DNA from 4 places in the Paenibacillus sp. FSL H7-0357 genome. Region 3 is predicted to be linked to each of the others. Evidence: riboswitches for the same ligand, from Rfam matches in the RefSeq annotation. Region 3 holds a riboswitch; each other region holds the start of a gene.
What was found. Region 3 has a riboswitch for cyclic di-AMP ahead of H70357_RS18180 (NfeD family membrane protein). Riboswitches for the same ligand answer to the same signal wherever they lie in the genome.
Positions count from the first base shown of each region.

Region 1 (6,150 bases), 170 kb from region 3:
AGGGACCGGAAGCGTGTAATCATCTCGGCAAAATTTAACGAGCAACGTTATGTAGCGTTGTTTGAGTTCAGTCCGGATATAGTGCTCTGTATCGACCCGGTACGCAAGAAGATTGTAAGCGCAAATCCGGCATTACGGCAGACGACTGGTTACGGTAAAGAAGAACTGAGAGATTACAAAAATATAATGTACAGCCTTGAAGATGAAATTGCACTTAAGGAGGCAGTGAAGCGGGCATCGTTAGGGCATTCGGCGAAGCTGGAGCTCATGGTGAGAATGAAAAATGGAGTCAGGCTAATTTGCAGTGCAACGGTTTTTCCGCTGGTAAATGAGAAGGAGCGGTTTGTCTATATCGTTGCCGAAGATGTGACTGCGCTTGCCCTGTTTCAGCAGGAGCTGATTATTGCCAAAGAAGCGGCTGAAAGTGCTGCCCGGATGAAAAGCGAATTTCTGGCTACTATGAGCCATGAAATCAGAACGCCGTTAAACGGGATCATCGGAATAAATCAGCTGCTCGCTGACGAGATTCATCATCAGGAGCACCAGGATCTGTTAAAGCTGCAAAATAGAAGCAGTCATGCCTTGCTCAATGTGATTAGTGATATTCTGGATATTTCCCGCTTGGAGGCTGACGGCCTGCAGCTGCATAGGGAGCCTTTTCAGCTGTCAGTGCTGCTCAGGGAATGTATGAATCTGTACGAGGTCGTATGTAAGGAGAAAGCATTAAATCTCACACTCCAGGTTGCACCGGCCATCCCTGACTATTTAGTTGGAGACAGCGCTCGAATCCGGCAAATTCTTGTGAATTTGATTGGAAATTCCGTTAAATTCACCCATACAGGTGAGATTAACGTAGTAGTGGAACTGTGCCGTACGGAGGGGAACTCAGAACAATTGCAGTTTAGAGTGAAAGATACAGGCATCGGCATTCCACCCGACAAGCTCCCGCTGCTGTTTCAGCCCTTCTCCCAGGCGGATGCCTCTCACAGCCGGAAATACCCCGGAACGGGGCTTGGGCTAGCTATCTGCAAGAAGCTGATTGATTTGATGAACGGTACGATATGGGTCGATTCCCCGCAGGATGGAAAGACGGAATTCATCTTTAGAATCCCCCTGCATCCGATGGACCAGGCTAAGGAACAGCTTTTCAGCAAGGAAGGAGAGACTCCGAACAGTAAGTTGAAAACAAAGGCGGTGTGAGCTGAAGTTTGTTATGGAAGTTTGCCAAAGAGAGAACTTTAATTATATAATTTTAAATTATATGACTTTCATTACCCGGGTCCTGAGTGGACGGAAAGGAACTCTCTTTGAGCAAAAACAAACGAAACAGTGCCGCGGCTCCCCAACAGAGCAAGCAGGAGAAGCGCAGGGCAGAACAGGAAAAGCAGAAGCAAAAAACGAGAATTCTGATCTTCAGCACAGTAGCAGCAGTTATCATTATCTTTGTCGCTCTAATCATGCTGATTCCAAAAGGGAACTCTGACTTTAATTACAGCGAGATGCACAGACTTGGAAAAGAGGATGCTCCAGTCAAAATTGTCGAATTCGGGGATTATAAATGTCCGGCGTGTTCAGACTTTACCGGTACCATCAAACCTCAGCTTGTTGAAAAATACGTAACTCCGGGCAAAGCGGCCTTTTACTTCGTAAATATGGCCTTTATCGGACCGGATTCCGAAACAGCTTCATTAGCAGCTTTGTCTGTCTATCATCAGAACAGTGAAGCTTTCTGGACCTATTATGACGCAATCTATGCTAATCAGGGCGAGGAGAGCGAAGAGTGGGCGACCGCTGATTACCTGGTAAGCCTGGCGCAGAAAGAGAACCTGCCGATAGATTTTGACCTCTTGCGTAAAGACATTGAGGAACGCACCTATGAAAGTGAACTGCAGAGAGATATGAAGCTGGCCGAAGACAGCAAAGTGACCTCTACTCCTACTGTATTTGTTAATGGAGTCAAGGTAGACAAGGCTTTTGATATCAAAGCCATCGACTCGCAGGTGCAAATCGCCCTTGATTCGGCGGATGCCAAATGATGAAATTCTCTACCTTCTGCAGACGCCACTGCCTGTATCTGGCCTGGTTTGTTTCCGTAATTGCAGTAGCAGGAAGCTTGTATCTTAGTGAAGTGCTGCATTATGAACCCTGCAGGCTATGCTGGTTCCAGCGTATCTTTATGTATCCTCAGCTGATTCTGCTCGGAATTGCCACGTACCGGGGAGATAAACGCATCATTCCTTATGTGCTGCCTTTATGTCTGATAGGCGGGAGCATCTCCCTGTACCATTACGCAGAGCAGAAAATTCCTGCACTCAGTAAAATTTTGCCATGCAAAATTGGTGTACCCTGCAATGAGGATTATTTGAACTTTTTAGGGTTCATTACGGTACCTCTGCTTGCGTTGATTGCTTTTGCTCTAATCGCAATTTTGCTCTGGACCGGGCGCCAAGAAGAGGCAGCAGAATAAGAAAAGGCTTTGCAGAATTTAGAGCATAAATATTTCCTTAATTTCTGTCACAATTAACATCCAAAACACTCAAAAATCACGGAACGCTGGGATAATGAAAGAGAATGAAAGATCCACTTATCCCCGATCTTGGATTTGAGCTTTTTGGATGTTTTTTCATTCTTTTTTCATTTTTTTCACCGCTTTACTGAAAAGCTATTGTAGACTATTATTAGTCCTTGTGAGAAGTTGAATATGCGCTGAATTTTCCGCAAGGAAAAACGGGGGAACCAAACTTGACGGCAACGTCAATGGGGTGAATCGGAGGCAGGTCAGTATGACCGGAACCGTAGGGCTACCACAGCCCGAATCCGCCAGCTAACCTCGTAAGCAAGGGTGGGATAATGAGCATGCGTAAGCATGCGGATCATTTCCGTATGCTTATTTTTGTGCCTGCATTTATGAAACCTGCCAATGAAAACGGCGCGCGGTATTACCGTTTCAACTCAACAAAGAGAGGAACTGTTACTACAATGGTAAGCAAGGTAAAACGACTATTGATCGGGCGTCCGATGAAGTCGAACGAACTCGATCATGAAAAGTTATCCAAGGTGAAAGCACTGGCTGTTCTGTCTTCCGATGCACTCTCGTCTGTGGCCTACGGAACGGAGCAAATTCTGATTGTACTGGTGGCCGCGGGCTTCACCGCCATCTGGTATTCATTGCCGATTGCATTAGCCGTATTGGGCCTGCTGGCCATCCTTATTTTTTCCTATCGCCAGACCATCTTTGCCTATCCGCAAGGCGGCGGAGCGTATATCGTGGCAAAAAGCAATCTGGGCGTTCCTACCGGCCTCTTGGCTGGCGGCTCTTTATTGGTAGATTACATTCTTACGGTTGCAGTTAGTGCTTCAGCGGGAACGGATGCGATCACATCGGCCTTTCCGAGTCTTCATAATCATACTGTACTTATTGCAGTCTCCGTCATTCTGATCTTGACGATTATCAATCTCCGCGGGGTGACGGAGTCCGCTTCATTTATTGCCATCCCGGTGTATCTGTTCGTGGTTTCTATCTTTGTACTCATCATTGCCGGGGTGTACAAATATATTACAGGCGGCGCTCATGCCGAAATCCCGGAAATCGGTTCCGCCGTTTCCAATGTCAGCCTGTTCCTATTACTCAAAGCCTTCAGTTCCGGTTGTTCGGCACTGACCGGGGTAGAAGCGGTATCGAATGCCATTCCGAACTTCAAAGCTCCAGCGGAAAAAAACGCCGCCAAAACCTTGATGCTGATGGGAGGCATCCTCGGATTGATGTTCACCGGCATTACGCTGCTGGCATACTGGTATGGGATTACTCCTAATGAGAAATCCACCGTCGTGTCGCAAATTGCCGAATCTACGTTTGGCCGGGGCGGTTTGTACTTTTTCATCCAAGGGATAACAGCCGTCATCTTGTTCCTGGCGGCGAATACAGCTTACTCGGCGTTTCCGCTGCTTGCGTTCATGTTCGCCAAAGATAAATATTTGCCTCATGCCTTCATGGTCCGGGGAGACCGCCTGGGCTTCTCTAATGGTATTATCTTTCTCGGAGTATTGTCGGCTGTGCTTGTAGCTGCTTTCCACGGAAATACAGAAGGGCTGATTCCGCTGTATGCAGTCGGAGTATTTATCCCTTTTACGCTGTCGCAGCTTGGCATGATGGTGCACTGGTTCAAAACAAAGCCGAAAGGCTGGCAGAATAAATTTGTAGTCAATACAATCGGTATGCTGACTACCCTGACGATTACGCTTATCTTTATCATTACCAAGTTTTCCAGCGTGTGGATGGCCTTCATCTTCCTGCCGGTTGTCATGTTCGTATTCCACCGCATTCACCGTCATTATATGAATATAGCTGATCAGCTTCGTATATGTCCTGCTACGGATAAACCGTTGATTAAAGGAAGTACCGTTGTTGTTCCGGTTGCGGGTGTGACACGCGCTGTGCTGCATTCGATCAGTTATGCGAAGTCGTTAACAGATAATGTGGTGGCAGTCTACGTTGGTTTTGATGAAGAGGAGATTCACAAGATGGAGCAAAAATGGGAGGAATGGAACCCGGGTGTACGCCTGATCGTGCTTCGTTCCCGTTACCGCAGCATTATCCGCCCACTGGTGAAATTTATCGATACCGTAGAGTGGAAGACCGCTACTACAGACCATATTACCGTATTAATTCCACAGTTCATTACCAAACATTGGTGGCAGGCGATCCTGCATAATCAGACCAGCCTGTTCATTCGTTCTTATCTAATGAATCAAAAAGATATAGTTGTAGCAACAGTGCCCTATCATTTGCACAAATAGGCAGATAAATATGGTTAGCAGAGGTTGTTTCCGTAGCTTGCGGAGGCAACCTTTTTTTATAGAACGAATAATTTTGTTGACAGAGATAATGAGAATCAATATCATTTAAAAAGTAAGGCGAAGGCCTCGGACACCTTTGACCATTAATGCTTGTAAATACAGGAGGGGTATTTAATGTTTTCGAACAATAAGAGATCAGGCAGCATGAAGCTGGCATTGATCGGATGTATGGCTATGACTTTGTTCTTGTCCGCTTGCGGCAATGGCAATAATGAGAATGCTGCAAATTCTGGAGCGGAAGCTACCGCTGCACCTACGGCTACTGCTGAAGCAACGGCAGCGCCAACGAAAACAACTGCACCGGCTACAGAGAAAACGGTGACAGACGCCATGGGACATGAAGTCACGGTACCGGCTAATCCGCAGCGCGTACTTGCTTCTTATATGGAAGACTACCTGGTAACACTGGGCGTTACCCCGGTAGCGCAGTGGTCCGTGACAAACGGAACCCAGGAATATCTGATTGCTGATCTTAAAGATGTGCCAACCATCAGCTATGATCTTCCGCTGGAGGCTGTGACCAGCTTTGCACCGGATTTCCACATTGTGCAGTCTGAGTCTAGTGTGCAGAACGGTCTGTACGACCAGTTGAACAAAATCGCACCTACTTATGTCCTTGGTGACAAGATTAGCAAAGACTGGCGCAAATCGCTGCTCAAAATCGGTGAACTCCTGAACAAGAGCACTGAAGCTGAACAAGCCATTGCAGACTACGATCAAAAAGCAGCAGATGCAAAAGCCAAAATCAGCAGCTCCATTGGTGATGATTCGGTCGCCATTCTGTGGCTGGTGTCGAAGAACTTCTTTATAGTAGATGAAACACGCAGCAGTGGTGCTGTATTGTACGGAGATCTGGGGTTGAAGCAACCCAACCTGGTTACAGAAATCCCTGCGGCATCCAGAGCGACCTGGAATCCGATCACACTGGAGAAATTGGCTGAACTGACCGCAGATCATATCTTCCTGGTGAACAGTGACAAGACCGAAGCCTCTGACATTCTTAACGGAGCAATCTGGAAGGGTATCCCTGCGGTTAAGGCTGGAAATGTTCATGAACTTAGCGAGGCAAGCAGCTGGCTGTACAGCGGAGCCATTGCCAACTCTAAAACCATTGATGATGTCTTGAGTTTTCTCGTGAAATAATCAGCCTTAACTGTGTGTAGAGAGAACTCTTCAGCTGTGGAGGGATGTGCAGGTTCTTGTATCTTGAGATACAATGACCTGCACCTTTTTTTAGGACATTGACTTAATCATTCACAGTGAAAGTGCGAGCTGTGAAAGCTTGTACATAAT
Region 1 covers NZ_CP009241.1:4,352,676-4,358,825, reverse strand. Annotated here, with positions in the region: gene H70357_RS18890 (ATP-binding protein) at 1-1,200, shown strand, start outside; gene H70357_RS18885 (DsbA family protein) at 1,308-2,036, shown strand; gene H70357_RS18880 (disulfide oxidoreductase) at 2,036-2,467, shown strand; cyclic di-AMP (ydaO/yuaA leader) riboswitch at 2,695-2,854, shown strand; gene H70357_RS18875 (APC family permease) at 2,980-4,797, shown strand; gene H70357_RS18870 (iron-hydroxamate ABC transporter substrate-binding protein) at 4,972-6,000, shown strand.
Region 1: it holds a riboswitch for cyclic di-AMP, as region 3 does, so the genes downstream of both, H70357_RS18875 (APC family permease) here and H70357_RS18180 (NfeD family membrane protein) in region 3, are expected to answer to the same signal.

Region 2 (6,150 bases), 3.6 Mb from region 3:
ACAGGGCGAGGTAGAGCATTTTGAGATCAAGGAACCGACGCTAAACCAAATCTTTATTAGAGCGGTAGGTGAATCCAATGAATAAGATGGGGACGATTATCGGTTTTACATTCAAGAATAAAGTAAGAACCAAGGCCTTTCTGATTACTACGCTGATTCTGGTGGTTCTGCTGAGCATCGGGATGAACATTCCGTATATGGTGAAGCTGTTCCAGGGAGACGACGGGTCCGCAAAGAGCCAAGTGCAGATCGGAGTCGTGGCAGAGGATGGCAACCGCGTGGCTGAGCTCCTCCAGGCCTATAGTCCGCCTGAGGGCGTGACCCCGGTAACGATCAGTCCATATGCTACTGCCGATGATGCGGCGCTCAAGAAAGGTCTGGACGAGGAAAACATCGAGGGCTATATCACATTGGGTGCACAGAGCGGTGAAGGCATTCCCGCGGTTACCTACTACAGCAAGAACGGTGAGATTGATTCGGATGTGCAAAGCTATCTGCAGAATGCACTGCAGCAAGCCAATACTCAGCTGATTGTAGGCGATAAGCTGACTGCGGAACAGGTGGCTGCGATGTACACCCCGGTATCTATCGGTACCCAGCAGATCAGCTCGGAAGGAGCCGGAAATGAAGGTACGGCAGAGGAATCACCGCCAATTATCAACTATGTGATTGTATATGCCCTGCTTATGCTGTTCTTTATGTCGATTATGATGACAGGCAATATGATCTCGGCCGAAATCACTTCGGAGAAAAGCTCCCGTATCATGGAGATCCTGATTACAAGCGCTGCACCACTGACGCAAATGTTCGGCAAAGTGATTGGCATCTTCCTGGTCGGCATCCTGCAAATTGCGATTATCTCCGCAGGCGTAGCTGCCAACCTTATGCTTCCGCATAATGCCAGTATCCTGACCGATTTTGATCTTGATCTGGGGCAGCTGGACATCAGTATCCTTCTATACGGACTGGTACTCTATATTCTGGGCTACTTCCTGTACGCCTTGATGTACGCAGCTGTAGGTTCCATTGTCAGCCGTACCGAGGACCTGGGCCAGGCGATCATGCCGATTCTTATGCTGGGCTTCGTCAATTTATATCTTCCGATGTTCAGCATCTCTGTCCCGGATACCCTGCTCGTTAAGGTAGCAAGCTTTGTTCCATTCACTTCTCCGCTCAGCATGCTGCTGCGTATTGGTGTTGGCGAGGTAGCGACCTGGGAGATTCTGGTCTCGCTTCTCATCTTACTGGCAACTACCTTACTGTTCGGCTGGCTGGCCGCCAAGATCTACCGCACGGGAGTGCTGATGTACGGCAAACGCCCAAGCATCAAGGAGATCAGAAAAGCGATGAAGGCCTACAAAATTTAATTGGAATCATCAATATATACCTTTTGAGGAGTGCTTGATTTCATTCAAGGGCTTTTGACAGGAATGGGCATTGCCGGTATGATTGCGTCATTAATCATCTTTGGCAGACATTCTAAACGCGCAAACTAAGAAGTGATCATAGGTTTTACTGAGGAAGCCGCGGTTCGGAAACCGCGGCTTTTTTGCGGCTCCCCGGGAGTTCAGAGCCAAACTGGATCAGTGAAGGTTTATGGTGTATGTTATTTAATAAGGAGTGGTAATCTTGAAAAAAAACAATCAAATCCCCGCGATCCTCGCAGCTTCAATTCTGCTGATTCTGCTCAGCAGCATGCTTAAGCCAGAGGGCTCTACCCTGCTGGGTGTGCTGCAGACGTTAATGCTCGGAGTGGGCTTGCTGGGCTGCTGTACAGCGGCCTGGAGATTCGCCAAAGGCGGCAAGGGCAAGAGCTGAGTATAAATAGAAAAGGCCGCAGCACTATGCTGCGGCTTTTTCATGCGCTTTGACAAGTTGCTATATTCCATACGCAGCTATACAACAAACAAGTTTGCTTCAGGCCGCAACGTTTCCAACCGGCACATTTGCTCGCGCACATGTCTCAGCCGGGTTTTCAGCACTGGCACGCTTTGCTCAAGAATGGTGCTGATTGCCGGCAGGGGCAGCAGCATGCCGTACCATAACACCTGCACAATCTGATCCTCCCAGGCTAATCCATTGGAAACAAAGAGGCTGCACTCCTCTGCAGCCCGGGAGCATTGCTGAATGCACTCCCGGTACGCATCCAGAGAGAAAGGCTGCGGGATGAAATCATCATGAAGGTACCGGGTATAAAGCTCAGTGAAGGTCTTCATCGCAGTCTTTTCAGCAACGGCACCCTCTCCCAGCAGCAGACTGGTGAGTGCATAAATATTTCCGGTGTTCTTTTGGACATATTCCGCAAACCCGCTGGCAGCTGTCCATCCCGGGGATAATGGGTCTGGCATGTCTTCACGTTCCTTTCTGAATAAGAAATTATAAGATGGAGAAATAAGCGATGGATCTGTCCATTAGCTCGGCTATGTCCGGTTCCTGCCAGCTGCCTTTATGCAGCAGGGAACTTGAAGGTTTATAGTACATCCGTCTGAAGGGGGGCGTACCGCCGGCCCCAGCTGTACGGGAATAGGGAACCATTTGCAGATGTGACGTGACGACCTTGCCTTGCAGCTTGGCTTTTAAATCCAGCAGGGCCGTTTGCACGATTTCTTGCTGACCCGGCTCCCACTGCGCACCTAGCTGCTGTACAATTTCTATGGCTTCTTCCAGCCTGTGATTGCGTATACTTCTCAGAAAGGTGCTCCATTTAATGACGTCAAAATGATCGCCTTCCGCAGACAGTATCCCCGCTCCCCAGCTGCACCCAGCCTTGCACGTAAGCTTCAGCACACCATACCGGCATTTGCCGGATGACTCCGTGGCATGATGGAATGGCCAGGGGGCATCGAATACAAACACTTCTATACGTAACAGCCTGCGCTGGTTCATTTCGTTTTCCCTCCTACCCATTTATAAGCTGCAGCCTCAGCACAAAAAACCGCAGCAGAGGAGGACCTCTGCTGCGGTTTTGGTACAGGCTTAAATACACCTGGCGCAAAAACGTGGCGGATCAAGGTTCTCTCTAGTCGCTTACGGGGTTAGCTGTCGGATTCGGACGGTGAGAGTCGCCCTACCTAATGAGACCACAGTCTCCTTCGGATTCACCCCAAGAAAGATTCTTATCTTCCAGGAAAGGCCCTGCGGGCCTGATGGTTCCCCCGTTTCCCGCACTGCGGGAATTCAGCGTTCATATTGCATTTCATGCATTGGATTCAAACCGAATCATACTCTTTTCGCATGAGCTTTGTAAAAAGGAAAAAACATTCTTCTGAGCCGATTTTCAGGGAATTCTGGCAAAGGAAACGGTAAGATGCGCTAAAAGGGTGTTTATCAACGGTTTTCGGCTTTTTATCTCGTGCATACGACTGCTTTTGAATTAGGGTGATCAGAGCACAAAAGGCAATTTACTCAACATTGGGTGAATAAAATCACAACGCTGAATGCTTTTTCGCAAATCGTTGATAAGCCGAGTAAATAAGAGGAATGATGAGATTGAGGCTTAAGTAAGCGCTACCTGATCTGGATTGGGTTTACTAAATGCATTATTTTGGCAGGTTTGGCGGTTTACAAGGCCGTGACCGCCAGAGTATGATTACTTCTGTTTACTACACAATCGAATACGCAGTCCGCTTAATTTCCGTTATGGAAAGCGGGGGAACCAACAATCGGCAGCCGATGTGAGAGTCGGAGCCGGTTATGGGGTGAATCCTGTGAAAGTGCGAGAGAATGCTCGCATGGATACAGGTAGGGCGACTCTCACTGCCCGAATCCGACAGCTAACCTCGTAAGCGTATTAGAGAGGATGAGCACAATGTGACCGCTAATTGGACCACAGAGGGAATTCCTTTGTGGTTTTTTGCTGTGTTCGTACGAGAAATGAATGGAAGTCCTAGGCCGGAGGAGAGGAAGATATGGCGAATTCGGAAGAATATGTACTCATTAACGCTCCGACTAAAGCGGGGGAGCATTTTATCAAAATCTTAAAGTTCAGAGGCTACAAGATCGCAGGAATCGCCAACAATGCGGCGGAGAAGCGGCGTCTGGAGGAGCTGGGAATCGAGGTCAATCTTGTGGTGGATACACATCATCAGAATACATGGTTCCGCCCCTCTTTTCCGGTAGGCAGAGTATTTCTGTTCGAGAGCAGTGTGACCTTATGCTGCCGGTATATCCAGATGTGCCGGACCTGGACGACAAAACCAATATACGTAATTACGACTTCGATGAATCCCAGACTGGTCTATAAAGGACTTGGAGCGGATTCCGTCATCTATTCCCACAGCGGAAATGTCTCTTTTCTGGCGGATGTCTCAACGAATCCAGGATAAGGCCATATAAAATGGCAAATAAAAGGCATCCCCTGGACAGAGGTCCAAGGAGATGCCTTTTTCAAAATATAAATATTTATATGCCTCACGCTATGAATTATTCAGCAGTTGCTCCAATAAGCTCCTTAAGTTCGGAAACGTTGAAGCCTTTGACTGCGCGGCCTTCGTACACAGTAACAGGCACACCCATGAAGCCCAGCTTCTCGACTTCTTCCTGATACACTGTACTTGTCATAACATCACGCACCTCGAAGCTAACATCTTGCTCGGTCAGCCACTGTTTCACTTGATTACAGTCGCTGCATCCTGTGGTGGAATAGACAATAACCGGCTGGCTCATTGGCTCACAGCTGCCTTGATGGCGTCCCGGGTGATTTTCCAATGGGAGGTGTTCCAGCGCACTTCGCCGTCTTCGAGCAGGAAGATCTGCGGAGATTCATGCTTGATCCCGAAATCTTCGGCAATCTGATTGGACAGCGGACGGTCTTCAATCACATGGACAATGGCAGCTGGAGTCTCGGAGCCTTGCGTATAGGCTGTGAATTCCTCGTTGGCCTTGGCGCTGATCGGGCAGGTAGTGCTATGCTTGAAAAGCAGTTTTTTACCTGGTTGAGCAACATATTGCTGCAGTTCTTCCAGAGTATGAAGTTGTTGGATAGACATCGGTATCTCACCTTCCTATAAGTACTTGTAACTACGATTGTAACATAGTTCAAAATTAAATCAAAAGGAAGTTAGAGCACCTCTTTCAGCGGAATTACAGTCCCATGAAGGACGTTGAAAAAACGTGACTGCCATGCTAATGTGAGAGAGATGCCGCGTGTATTCTGAAGAATCGTAAAGGGTGTGTCCATAATCATGAAAAGGGTTGCTTTTGTTACCGGTGCTGACCGTGGTTTAGGTTTTTTTCTGGCAAGCTGGCTTCTAGAGAACAAATATTCCGTATTTGCCGGTCAGTATATGAAGGAGTCGGAATCGCTGGACGCACTGAAAAAGCAGTACCCGGACCGATTAACTCTGATCCCGCTGGATATCGGCGACCGTGAGAGTGTCAAGCAAGCGGCACGCAGCATTTCGGGCAGTACCGCTCATGTTGATATGATTATCAATAATGCCGGTATTATTCATAGAGCTGATGATGCCACGATGCTTGTTGATATGGACGATGAAGCCATGGCTCACATTTATAATGTAAACACGCTTGGTTCTTTGAGGGTCAGTAATGAATTGATGGGCCTGTTAATGCAGAGCAAGCAGAAATTGATTGTTAATATCTCCTCAGAAGCCGGAAGCATTGGCCGGAACAAACGGATTAATATGTACGGATACTGTATGTCCAAAGCAGCGCTTAATATGCAGTCCTCCCTGATGCACAACCATTTGAAGGTGATGGGCGGGCAGGTTATGGTCTTTCACCCCGGCTGGCTGCAGTCCTATATGAATGGTGAGAAGGCTCTGGAGGCACCTATTCCTCCTGAAGAGTCGGCGCGTAAGATTATGAATATCGTGCAGGAGCACAAGAAGTATATGGGTGAGGAGCCGGCTTATCTCGACCTGGACGGCAATGCGTGGCCCTGGTAACTATACACTAAGAGAAGCAGGAAGAGAGGCGGGAAGAACATGTCTGAATGGAAAGCACTTGCACTTGGCAGCTACAGTGAGGTGAAATACCATCCTTTTGCCGGTGTGGATCATGAGATTAAGCGCATTCTGTCACCTGATCTGCAGGTGGAGGCTTCTGAAGATTACAGTCTCCTGAACAAAGACAACCTCGAGGGATTGAAGCTGGTTATCGCTTATACCGAATTTTCCGATCAGAAAATAG
Region 2 covers NZ_CP009241.1:576,086-582,235, forward strand. Annotated here, with positions in the region: gene H70357_RS02560 (ABC transporter ATP-binding protein) at 1-85, shown strand, start outside; gene H70357_RS02565 (ABC transporter permease) at 78-1,367, shown strand; gene H70357_RS02570 (hypothetical protein) at 1,630-1,818, shown strand; gene H70357_RS02575 (hypothetical protein) at 1,896-2,348, opposite strand; gene H70357_RS02580 (hypothetical protein) at 2,377-2,886, opposite strand; cyclic di-AMP (ydaO/yuaA leader) riboswitch at 3,011-3,193, opposite strand; cyclic di-AMP (ydaO/yuaA leader) riboswitch at 3,615-3,803, shown strand; gene H70357_RS02585 (hypothetical protein) at 3,909-4,325, shown strand; gene H70357_RS02590 (glutaredoxin family protein) at 4,423-4,665, opposite strand; gene ytxJ (bacillithiol system redox-active protein YtxJ) at 4,662-4,988, opposite strand; gene H70357_RS02600 (SDR family NAD(P)-dependent oxidoreductase) at 5,184-5,906, shown strand; gene H70357_RS02605 (ThuA domain-containing protein) at 5,946-6,150, shown strand, end outside.
Region 2: it holds a riboswitch for cyclic di-AMP, as region 3 does, so the genes downstream of both, H70357_RS02585 (hypothetical protein) here and H70357_RS18180 (NfeD family membrane protein) in region 3, are expected to answer to the same signal.

Region 3 (6,150 bases):
TCTGCTTCCGCCTCAAGAATTTTCCGCTGCTTAGCTGCTTCCGCTCTCATGATCGTAGCCTGGTTCTCCGCCTCAGCAGGCTTGATCACCGTTGCCTCCAGCTCCCTCTGTCTCAGCTCAACTTCGATTTCCCGGACGGTCCGGTTGGCCTCCGCTTCCATCTGCGTGATCTTGACCTGTTCGGTAACCAGCGACTGCTTGATTTTGTTCTGCTGCAATTCGTACGCAAGATCCGCCTGTGCTTTCTTCACTTCAGTCTCCAGCTTAAAGTCCGCCTGCTTAATGTTCAAATCCTTCTCGAACAGAGATTCCTTGGCGCGGGCGGCGGTTCCCGCTTCAATGGTGGCCTGATGCGCATTGGCTTTGGCAATGGCGGATTCTTTCTCCGCCTCGGCTTGCTTGATCTGAATGTCGCGTTCTGCTTCCGCCTTGGCGATGCTGGCATCACGGCGGATGCGCTCAATTTCCGGAACCCCCATATTGTCGATATACCCTTTGTCGTCAGTAATTTTCTTAATGGTGAAGCTGACCACCTCAAGCCCCATCTTATCGAGGTCTTCCGAGCAGGTCTCCCGCATCTTGCTGTTGATTTCGTCAGGTGTCTTTAGAATGGATTCCACCGTTAATTGTCCGATCAAGCCGCGCAAATGGCCTTCCACCGAATGCAGGATAATCGTCTCGCGGTCTTCTTCCGGCCTGTCGATAAACTGCTCACTGGCAGTCAGAATAGCGGTAGGATCGCTTTTTATCTTAATCTGGGCTACCGCCTCCAGGTTGAGCTTGATGCCCTGCCGGGAGAACATCGCCTGCGCCGGGATGACATCGAAGCTCATCAGCATCATGGAGATGGTCTTATTGTTCTGGAAGCCGGGAATGACGAACGTCCCGCCGCCCTGAACCACTCTTTTTCCGCCGAGGCCGAATACAATCATCGCCTGATTGGGCGGAACCTTTTTATAAGCGTTCACGATACTGAACAAAGCCAGCAGGATAACAACAACAATTGCCGAGATTAAATAAAGAATAACCATTCGGTTCGACACTCCCCGTTATTTATAATTGTTCGTTTTCCCTCTCGAAGAGGGTGACTACCGCCATTCCTTTATCCACCTTCAAAATAATCACCCTGTCGCCCTTGGCGAGCTGCTGGCCGGTTTCTGCCCGCACTCCAATGGAACGCATCGTTCCATGCAGCACATATTCCATCTCTCCCACTGCTCCATCCACTGCAGAAATACTGATGTACCCAAGTTGTCCCGCCTGCTCATAATCCATTTTATTCATGCTACTGTCATACCGAGTCATCACCCGGGCCAGCACCGCATATATCAGACAGCCCAGCAGCAAGGCAAGCACGGTGCAGATCAGCACCACTGCTAGCATATTCATTCCGCTGAACCGGGTAAGCACATAACCACTGCCGCCCCAGACCGTGACAAACACCATCAGAGGGAGTATGGGCACAAAGCCCGGACCACCAGCATCGCCACCTCCCATATGCAGATGACCCGCCAGGCCATGCCCATGAAATCCGCCGCTGAGGAGAAGCAGCAATCCAACCCAGAAGCACACGATAAATACAGTAACGATAACAATCCCCCCTTTAAAGCATTTTAGATAGTTGCCTAATGACTCTGATTTACGTTGTTATAAGATTATTAAACTCTTATACAGATCAACTTTCCTTTCTGCATGCGCAGCAAAAAGACCACAGAAGCATCAGGGCTCTCCGTGGTCGGTTAATCGATCATGGCGCTCATCCTCTCTCTTCGAGGCTTACGGGGTTAGCTGACGGATTCGGGCAGCGAGATTGCCCTACCTTGTAAGAAGCGGCTGTTCAGCACGCAGCAAGGATTCACCCCAAGTGAGCGGCAGCTATCTGAGCAAAAGCCGCATTCACCATTGGTTCCCCCGTTCCCATTATCGGAATTCAGCCATTTGAGAACAGTTATATTTCATTCGGTTGTTGATTTGAATCTTACGCCTGTGACCATTTAATGTAAAACGCTGCGGATGGCAAAAGAAGCCCAAAATGCCATCACTTCACGAATGAATGCGCATTCTTTGGTTTTACTCTTACGCGATCGATGATTTGCTCATTTTTGCTCTACTTCATGTCCCTAGGAAAACAAAACAGAAACCTCTGCTGCTCAACATCATCCGCCGTACTCTTCTGTATCACACGTTAAAGCTCCCGTCAGGAATATTCTGCAAATCATCCGGGAACGTTAAAAGCAAAACTAATCGAAAGTTGAGCGCCTTATAATGACTAACCAAACTCAGACCTCATTTCCTTCTGTAGATCAAAACTCCGATTATATCGAAGCCGCACTATTCTATACAAGTGACCTCAAAAAAAGAAACTTATCCTTTCAGGGAAAGGAAGGAATGGTCTTTTATCTGGAGTCTCTCACTGATACGGAATTGATTGAACGGAACGTGATTGTTCCTTTTAGCCGTAATCAGGACAAAGACCTCTCTAAGCTTTTCACAACACTTAGTTTCAGTTTGGAAACAGAACTAAACCAAGGTATTCAGGGACTTCTTGAAGGAAGCTGTGTTTATTTTTTAGAAGAAATGTCTGAATTCTATGTCCTCAACACTCCTGCCAAATACGAACGAAGCATTAGCGAACCTGAGAATGAAGGGGTTATTCGGGGACCTCATAACGGTTTTATTGAACAGATGAAGGTTAACTTATACCTGATTCGCAAACAAATAGCCTCCCCAAACCTTATTGTCCGCTACTTCACACTTGGGAAATTCGCCCCCAAACAGGTAGGCTTAGTCTATATGGAGAATATCGCCAACCCTGAATTGATAAAGATTGTAGAATCAAGAATAAAGAAAATTTCGCTCGATTGGATAATCTCCACTGGCTTTATTCAGGAATTAACGGAGGATAACTCCTTCTCCATATTTCCGCAACTAATCAATACGGAGCGTCCGGATCATACCTCAGCTTATTTGCTGGACGGATATGTCGCCATACTGCTGGATGGGGACCCCACAGCTCTGATTTTGCCGGCGAGCTTCTTCAGCTTTTATCAGACACCGGATGACTATAACAATCGATGGATGATCGCTTCTCTTGTCCGGTTTATCCGTCTGATCGGCTTTGTAACAGCATTTCAGTTGCCAGCGCTCTACATTGCCACCGTTTCTTTCCACTCCAATGTCCTTCCCTTGCAATTGTTTTTTTCGATTCAAGGTTTATTGACCCGGGTCCCTTTTCCTCCGCTGATTGAAGCGATGCTGCTTGAACTTATATTCGAACTGCTGCGGGAAGCAGGACTTCGTCTGCCCAGCCGTGTAGGTCAAACTATTGGGATTGTTGGGGGGTTGGTCATCGGGGATGCAATTGTTAAGGCGGGATTGGTTTCTTATTCGATGATCATTGTTGTAGCGTTGACTGCCATTGCATCTTTTCTTATCCCTTCCAACGAAATGAGCTCTGCTATCCGGTTTATGCGGTTTCCATTGATGATTGCTGCCTCATTATTCGGATATATTGGGATATCATTTGGGTTAACACTCATTTTCATACATTTGTGCAAGCTAGAATCATTTGGGCAACCCTACCTGAGACCCTTAAGTCCGTTGAAATTTCAAGGCTTGAAAGATACCTTCGTACGCTTTCCAATTTGGTCTATCCGAAAGAGTTCAAGCAACCCAAAAACGGATAAATGATCATTAATTTACACAGTACTTACAGGAGTTGATACGGTGGCTCAAAAAGAAAAAATGATCACAAGGGGACAACTCTTCCTTTTTATTATTCAAGCCCAAATCGGTGTTGGTATTCTGTCTCTTCCTAACAAACTTAACGAAACTGCCAAAGGTGGAGGTGGGCTTTCTGTTTTAGTTGCAGGGGTTATTACCCAACTTGTCATCATTCTTCTTTGGGTCCTGCTGAAGAAATTCCCCGGACTTAACCTATTCGGTATTTGCATGAAACTTGCAGGCCCGATTATTGGCAGTCTATTGACTATTCTGTATATTGGTTACTTTATTCTGCTTGGCTCCAATATTATGCTTAGTACCGTTGAGGTGCTCCGGAGATGGATGCTGCAAACTACGCCAAGATGGGCTGTACTAGCTCTTTTTTCTATCATGACTCTCTACCTCGCAAGAGAAAAGCTGACAGTGTTGGCAAGATTTTATACGCTGGCTTCCGTGCTTTTTATTCCTCTATTTTTATTTATCATCTATGGGTTAACTCAAGCCCATCTGGAAAATATGTTACCGCTATTGGAAAAAGGCTTCTGGAATATCGTGAAAGGAGCAAAGGAAACAACCATATCTATGTATGGTTTCGAATTAATGCTGATCATCTACCCGCTGTCTGAAGGTACAGATAAACAAAAATTGATAACGGTCAGTCTCTCTAACTTGTTTGTGACCCTGTTCTATTTCTTTGTGGTCTCTACCTGTCTGATGTTCTTTAACTCCGAGCAAATCAAAATGATTCCCGAACCGGTCATTTACTTAATGAAATCTCTAAGCTTTTTCATTGTAGACCGTGCAGATATCTTGTTTTTGCCGATCTGGACCATAACCCTTGTATGTTCTATCGTAAGCTATTGCTATGCAGCGTCCATTGGGCTCAGTGCTTTATTTAGACGGAAAAGCCATCGGAAATTTACTCCGTTTGTGAAAATCATTACATTTATGATCGCGCTTGCGCCAGTAACTTCTGTTGGCATTCATCTACTGGATACAGCCTCTACAAATGCCGCCTATCTCTTTATTGCTGGATTCCCGCTGCTAATGTTAATCATTTCTCTATTTATAAAGAGAAAAGGAAGTGGCCTTGCATGAGATGGCGCGTGAAATTAGGAACGGTTGCACTGTCGGTGCTGATTATTCTTTTCCCCCTCAGCCTGACAGGATGCTGGGACCGGGAATATTTGAAAGACTTGCATCTGGCCTACAGTGTGGGGTTTGATCTAACTGAAAATGGAAAGATAAAAGAAACTGTGGAATTAATCATCCCACCTGATATTGAGCAAAAATCCACTACGAACGAAATTCATACGAGTTATGGACATAACCTACGTAGTGCCAGCAATGAGATGCGTAATCGAGTGAGGGGAAACATAAGATTTCTGAAAAATGGTTTTCAATTACTCGGAAAGTCAGTGGTAGAGCAAGGCCTTTACTCTAAATTGGATGTGAACTTCAGGGATCCAACCAACCCGACATCCAACGTTAGGGTAATTATTGCGGAAGGAAATGCCTCCGACATTCTTGAACAAAAAATGGTTGGGGAATTAAAAATTGGCGATTTCATTACCCAAAAGATTGAAAGTCTTGAGGAAATGAGTGTATTCCCAAAAGAAACGTTAGATACCGTGTTCCGGTTCCTGAAGGATCCTGGGCAGGACTTTGCACTTCCCTATATAGCTATAGAAGGCAATGAGATTATAACGAAAGGATTGGCCCTTTTTAATGATCAGTATTATAGTGGGATGCTGAACCCGGATCAGTCAATATTACTAGTCCTGCTGAAGGGGCAAAAGGGGAAAAATGCGCGATTCACAAAGAAAATTGTTCTGGGATATCCGGATAATATACAGGAGTACATTACCATTAATGTAGGTTTAAAAAAAGTGAAACGTAAATTCAAGGTATCGGTATCTGCTGACGAAAGTGTTGATGTCAACTTGGAGTTGAAACTTCAAGCCATCGTAGAAGAGTTTCCCGGAGAGCATTCGCTAAAAGAGAAAGATCTTCAAAAAATAAATCAAGCGCTTTCGGACATTCTCACAAAGGAAGCCGAATCGGTTGTGGAAGAAGTCCAAAAGGCTAACTGTGATATCTTTGGTGTGGGGAGAAAGCTTATTGCTTATCATCACAATGTCTGGAAGGAGAAAAATTGGTCTGAGGATTATCGTAAAGTGCAATTCCACCCTAAAGTGGAAGTTAAAATTGTAGATACCGGGATTCTTGAGTAGAGATGTTCCCAACCTTCTAAGGTGAATATCTGCTAAGCTCATGAGCTAATATTTGCCGGCTCCCGGCAGCTGCAGACGTAGGCCGGCAGTGAAGAACAGCCGGTAAATAAGTACGCTAAGCAGTATGCTTGTAATGGCAGCGGATGACGTGAACGAGAAGACGATGAGTATCTGATAACGCACGGCTATGACC
Region 3 covers NZ_CP009241.1:4,183,975-4,190,124, reverse strand. Annotated here, with positions in the region: gene H70357_RS18185 (flotillin family protein) at 1-1,031, opposite strand, end outside; gene H70357_RS18180 (NfeD family membrane protein) at 1,054-1,464, opposite strand; cyclic di-AMP (ydaO/yuaA leader) riboswitch at 1,759-1,946, opposite strand; gene H70357_RS18175 (spore germination protein) at 2,266-3,690, shown strand; gene H70357_RS18170 (GerAB/ArcD/ProY family transporter) at 3,727-4,821, shown strand; gene H70357_RS18165 (Ger(x)C family spore germination protein) at 4,818-5,957, shown strand; gene H70357_RS18160 (ABC transporter permease) at 6,003-6,150, opposite strand, start outside.

Region 4 (6,150 bases), 1.1 Mb from region 3:
GTATGAGCAGTTGGCCGCAGCGGCAGTGCCGGTCGCCTGTTTAAGTGGTGTAACGGAAGGGCAGCCCGGGCGGAGTGAACGTTACCGCAACGTACTCCAGCCTGCGGGCCTGGGAGACGAGCTCCGGGCTGCGCTGGTTGAAGGCGGTGGCTGCTGGGGGTTCTTAACCTTGTTCCGGTCGCAGCACGAACCTCCTTTTCAGGAGCGGGAGTGTGCGGTGATATCATCTGTTGTTCCGCTGATTGCCGGCGCACTCCGCAGCTATGCCTCCGAGCCCCCTCTGGGACGGATGGATACCGCACCGGAGGACAGTGGAATCATGATTCTGACGGACCAGCTGCTTCCGGTCAGCGCGAATAGTGCGGCCCAATATTGGATGAACCGTCTGCAACAGCTGGAACGGTTGGATCACGGAGTTCTTCCCCGGCCGGTCAATGCCGTATGCCTGAGGGCACTTGGCGAGAATACGGAACCAGGAGGCTTGCCTTCCAAGGCGAAATTATGCCTGCGTGTCGAGGATGGGGCTTACTTGACAGTTACGGCCAGCAGGCTTGAAGGAAGCGGCGGGAAGACGGAGCTGGCCGTTGCCTTTGTCTATGCCAAGTCCTCGGAGATCTTCCGGCTGCTGGCCGATGCCTGCCAGCTGACCGCCAGGGAGAAGCAGCTGGCCGAAATGCTCTCCCGCGGATTATCTACCAAGGAGCTGGCGGAGTCGCTGCATATTTCTGCGTACACCGTACAGGATCACCTGAAATCGATCTTCTCCAAGACCGGCGTATCCAGCCGGAGAGCGCTCATCAGCAAGCTGTTCTCACAGGGGATGGAATAGCCGGTAAGCACGCTAAACAAACAGTCCCGATGCTGATACAAGGGGACTGTGCTGGCTTTTATAGGAGCTGCGGGATCTGGGAAGTGAAAGCAGGATGGGTCCAGTGCTTCTCGCTGCCGGGAAGATCATCGAACCATTCCGCATCCGGTGGACATTCCAGGATCATAAATTTGCCGTACTCCTGCGCTCTGGACTGATGGTATTTCAGATAGGCCTTGCCGTCTTCAATCGCCAGTATCTCGATTTTGCCGGAGGAGTGGCTCATGGATAGACGGACTCTTTTACCCAGACCTGAGGTTCTGGCCTTGGCTTCCTCAACAATGTTGTAGACACGCTCCAGCGGCAGAACGAACTCGCGGTTGCCGGCAATGGGCCGGTTCACGAAGAAATAATAGGGAGTGACTCCGGCCCAGGACAGCCGGTCGAGCAGTTCTCCGAGTACCGCCGGATCATCGTTGATGCCTTTCAGCACCGGTGTTTGATTAACTACGATTGCCCCGGCATTATGAAGTGCTCTGAATGCTTGTTTGGCTTCGGGCGTAATTTCCCGGGGATGATTAATATGCGCCATGACGTAAATGCGTTTGTCCTCCGATGAATAGGTACGGATTAGTTCCAGCAGTTCTTCGTCCTGATAAATGCGCATGGGATTAAATACGGGAATTTTGGAGCCCAGCCGGATAATCTTCACATGGTCAATGGATCTCAGGCTTTCGATGATGAAGCGCAGCTTGGAGGTAGAGAGAATCAGGCTGTCTCCGCCGGTAAGCAGCACATTATTGATCTCAGGATGATTCCTGATGTATTCCAGCCCAGGAGCCACATCGGTTTGTGCTTCCTTCACATCATTGCGGAACAGGCGCTTGCGGAAGCAGTAGCGGCAGTAAGCTCCACACACCTCGGAGACAATCAGAAGGGCCGTTGTTCTGTATTTGTGCTGACATCCCGGCACTACATAATTCATTCCCTCATCGGATGCATCCCAGCAGCCGTACTCCGCAAGTTCACCTTCACTTGGAATGACGAGCCTGCGGATCGGATCACCCGGGTCATCCCAGTCGATCAGCGACAGATAATAGTCATTGACCCGAAAGGCAAATTTGCCGGTGATCTCCTTCAGCTTTTCTTTTTCCGTTTCAGACAGCATGGCAACCTTGTTGATATCCGTTATGTACCTTACCTTTTGCACTTGCATCTCTCCTTGGTCTCATAGTGTGAGAAGTAAGGGAGCCTTGAGGTCGATAGCCAAACTGCTGCCAGCAGGGTCATTAGAATACAAAAAAGAGACCCTTAGCAAGGGTCTCTGGTTATGAATATACCTAAAAAAGCAGACCCATCCACTACTGACGAGGTTAGCTGACGGACTCGGGTAAGATGGTACCCTACATTCTGTGAATGATTCGCCCCAAAAGACTGGTTCCCCCGCTTTCCTGCCCAAAGGCTGGAAATTAAGCGTAGGTAAAGTATAACCCGGGAAGTTTTGAAAAGTCAAAGCTAAACTTGCCCGCGGCAAGGCATACGGGGCCAAGCCAAATCAGCAGAGTAGAAATTTTTTTTGTTGTGGGATTGCCGGTCGTTTTGAAATGCTTCATACGCAGAGTCCCGGCCGCAAGGCATAGAAACGCGAAATCCTTTGTACAGAAAGGTTTTTTTGTTTTTTTTGGTGCAAACAGGAGCGACCGGGAAAACGCTTTTTTTAGGCTTGTCCCCAGTTTCGTTTTTGTGCAATTGTAACCGCCCTCATATGATGGAAGATAAGCTGCCCCGGTTGACGCGGCCAGAAAACCTTTGTTATGGTTTTTACAGACATACGCCAGCCGGAAGCATTTTTGGAAGCGGATTGCACGCTTTTGTGTGAGCTTAGCTTACCGGACTACTGTGAGGGAGATGGTTGATTTGATCAAAGGGATTATATTTGATTTTGACGGAACGATTATCGACACGGAAACAGCTTGGTACACCGCTTTTAGCGAAGCCTATGGAGAGCATGGGGTAGACCTGTCGCTGGAACAGTATTCTACTTGCATAGGCACCAGCCTTAACAGTTTTAATCCCTACGAATATTTGATGACTGACCTTAAGCTGCCTATCGACCGGATGGCATTCAGAACAGCGGTCCAGCAGAGGCACAGCAAGCTGATGGAGCTCGAACAGATGCGGCCGGGAATTCAGCAATATCTGGATGCTGCCCAGGACGCCGGACTGCGGATTGGCCTTGCTTCCAGCTCCTCTATGGACTGGGTGGAACGGCATTTGGAGCTGCTGGGCATACGCGATTATTTCGAGAGCATCCGCACCTCCGATCATGTGGAGAAGGTGAAGCCTGATCCGGAGTTGTATAACCAGGTCATGTCCTCTCTTGACATTAAACCACATGAGGCAGTCGCTATTGAGGATTCGCCAAACGGCGCAAGAGCTGCGACTGCAGCCGGAATGTTCTGTGTGGTGATCCCGAATGCCATTACCCGTTTTCTTGAATTTGATATGCCGCATCACCAGACCGAAAGCCTAAGTCTTCTTGACTTCGATCACGTGATTTCCCGGAGCTGCTTCGAAATCTCTGATGTGCAGGTATAAATCACTACGGTGTACTAATTTTCTGCGTATAACAACTATGATTCGTGAAATTTTATAGAGTTGAATTTACTAAAGGGGGACACCGATTTGAGAGCCGTACATTTTGGAGCGGGCAATATTGGCCGGGGATTTATCGGTCCAGTGCTGTCAGACTCCGGTTATGAGGTTTGTTTTGTCGGAAGAAATAAGCTGAAAATCGCTCAGCTGCAGGAACGGGGGCGCTATCCCGTTACCCTTGCCAATGATGAGCGGGACCGCTTTATTGTGGAGAATGTAACTGCCCTTCATCTGAATGATCAGAAACAGGTGGCTCAAGCTGTTGCAGAGGCTGAGATCGTGACGACAGCGGTCGGGCTAACAGCGCTGAAAGACATTGCCGGAGCCATCGCGCAGGGTATCGAGAACAGGCTAAACAGCAACCCCTATCCGAAGCCGCTTCATATTATTGCCTGCGAGAATGGCGTGGGAAGCAGCCAAAAGCTTAAAAATCTGGTTTACCGCCATTTAAAGCAGCCTTTAAAGGGGCGTGCAGACCGCTGTGTCGCCTTCCCCGATGTTATGGTGGATCGCATCGTTCCTGTACAGACGCATAAAGATCCGCTGGAAATCGTAGTGGAGCCGTTCAGTGAATGGGTCATTCCCCGCAGCGAGTTAATCGCTGATTATACGGAAATCAAAGGCGTCCATTATGTAGACTCCCTCGATTCCTATCTTGAACGGAAGCTGTTTACGGTGAATACCGGGCATTGCAGCGCAGCGTATTTCGGTTACCTGGAGGGCTGCTCCAGCATTCAGGAGGCGATGTCCGACCCCGGAATTAAAGACCGTGTCCGTGGAGTGCTGCAGGAGACCGGCGCGTTGCTGGTCCATTTATACGGTTTTGATCCTGCGGCGCACGACAGATATATCCATAAGATCATGGACCGGTTCATCAACCCGAACTTCAACGATAAAATATCGCGCGTAGCACGTTCCCCGCTTCGCAAGCTTTCACCAAATGACCGGCTGCTCCGGCCTGCTATGCTTGCCCATGAGCTTGGTCTAGAGACCTCGTATCTGGTGTCGGCCATTACTTCCGCACTTCTCTATGGCGACCCAAATGATCGGGAAGCCGTGCTTCTTCAGGAAGAAATTCGGACTGCCGGTTTAAGCGCAGTGCTTGCCGCCCGGTTAGGGGTTCCAGCCGAACATCCGCTTCACGGCGAAATCCTCAAGACATACCGGAGAGCCTGCTTGAGACATCCTCATATGGCCAGCAGCGGCTTTGAATCCATGGTTCAAATTCTTCGCGGCTAAGCTGTCCAGAAATTCGCATATCAACGGCAGTCCGAGTCATAATGCTTATGCCGGCCTGCCGTTTTAATAAGCAAAGATGGCTTTTACAGCAATCCCGCATGTGAAAAAAGGACGATATCCCGGGGCCATTCGACTGCTGGATATCGTCCTTTTGAGTACGGCGAAGCCGTTTCCGCTTGTGGCAGCAGAGGATTCAGGAAGAGGGCTTGCTGAGTGTAGCAGAGCTAAGCCGATAAATCTGGTCTTCCAGAACCGTACTTGCCTTGCCCAAAAATTGTGTGATGAGTTCAAGCTCTTCTGCCGTATACGAGGAAGCAAGGTTCAGCATTTCCGAGTGAAGCTTGAGGTAGGTGCTGCTTACCTCTTCCTTATTCTCATACAACGGGACAATAATCACTTTGCGGCGGTCATTGGGATCATTTTGCCTGCGGACATACCCGCTTTTTTCAAGCCGGTCAATTAATGCGGTAACGCTGCCGGTAGTCAGCCCGGTCAGTTTGGACAGTTCCCCGGCCGTAATGGGACCTTTCTCACGCAGGATATCTACGGATAAAAAATCATTATTGTATAACCCGAGGGAAGCGGCCACGTTCTGCTGATAGATTACCGTTCGGGTTCCCAGTCCACGCATGAGTAGGGTGAGTTGTTCCTGCAGTTCCGTAGGTTGATCTTGTTCATGACTTGACATAAGACAACCCTCCTTCTGGAATGTTAATATCTCGATGGGCCAGATATTACAATCTTAAAATATTTGATGGCATGTAATAAATTAATTTTATTTTATCGAAACCATTGATATTTTGCAAAACAAGTTCAAAATAGTGTGGACCACAGTGATTGGAACAACGGTCTGGTCGCGGACCATTCGCACCAAGTGCTCATGTCTATCCTGTTCACCAAACGAGGGGTGTCCCAAGCAGCCATTTCATGGCTAATGGGACGTCTCTTTTTGTTTGGTGAAATTAATCAACTATATCAGTTGAACTGAAGAACTACCTAAATAGATTGAACTTGAGAATTACATTTAGGGATAAGTGACGGAGGGGGATTTTGGAACTGTAGGAGCGATAGCGACCGCCTTTGTCTCCGGATTTCAACCGCAAGTAGCGGTATAAATCAAGAAATCGGGAGAAGGGCAGCGGCCGGAAGTCCAAACATTCTCTGTAGTCACGGCCAATCCCAAAATAGAAGAATTATAAGTTCAATATATTGATGGATTAAAGCTTGACGGTTAATACAATAATGGAATAAAGTATTAAAAGAAACTAAGTATCAAATTAAATAAAGTTTCGAATATATCAAAGGGAGCAATTGAATATGGGACAGATGATCCGAGGATTCGCCGAGCTAAGCCCGGAGCAATACGTCGAAGCAGGAGGTAAGGGAGCGATGCTCTCCAGAATGCTTCAGGCGGGATATCCTGTGCCGGAGGGATTTGTTGTCTTTCC
Region 4 covers NZ_CP009241.1:3,094,099-3,100,248, forward strand. Annotated here, with positions in the region: gene H70357_RS13225 (helix-turn-helix transcriptional regulator) at 1-829, shown strand, start outside; gene H70357_RS13230 (KamA family radical SAM protein) at 888-2,024, opposite strand; cyclic di-AMP (ydaO/yuaA leader) riboswitch at 2,156-2,294, opposite strand; gene H70357_RS13235 (HAD family hydrolase) at 2,726-3,406, shown strand; gene H70357_RS13240 (mannitol-1-phosphate 5-dehydrogenase) at 3,494-4,702, shown strand; gene H70357_RS13245 (MarR family winged helix-turn-helix transcriptional regulator) at 4,896-5,390, opposite strand; gene H70357_RS13250 (PEP/pyruvate-binding domain-containing protein) at 6,020-6,150, shown strand, end outside.
Region 4: it holds a riboswitch for cyclic di-AMP, as region 3 does, so the genes downstream of both, H70357_RS13230 (KamA family radical SAM protein) here and H70357_RS18180 (NfeD family membrane protein) in region 3, are expected to answer to the same signal.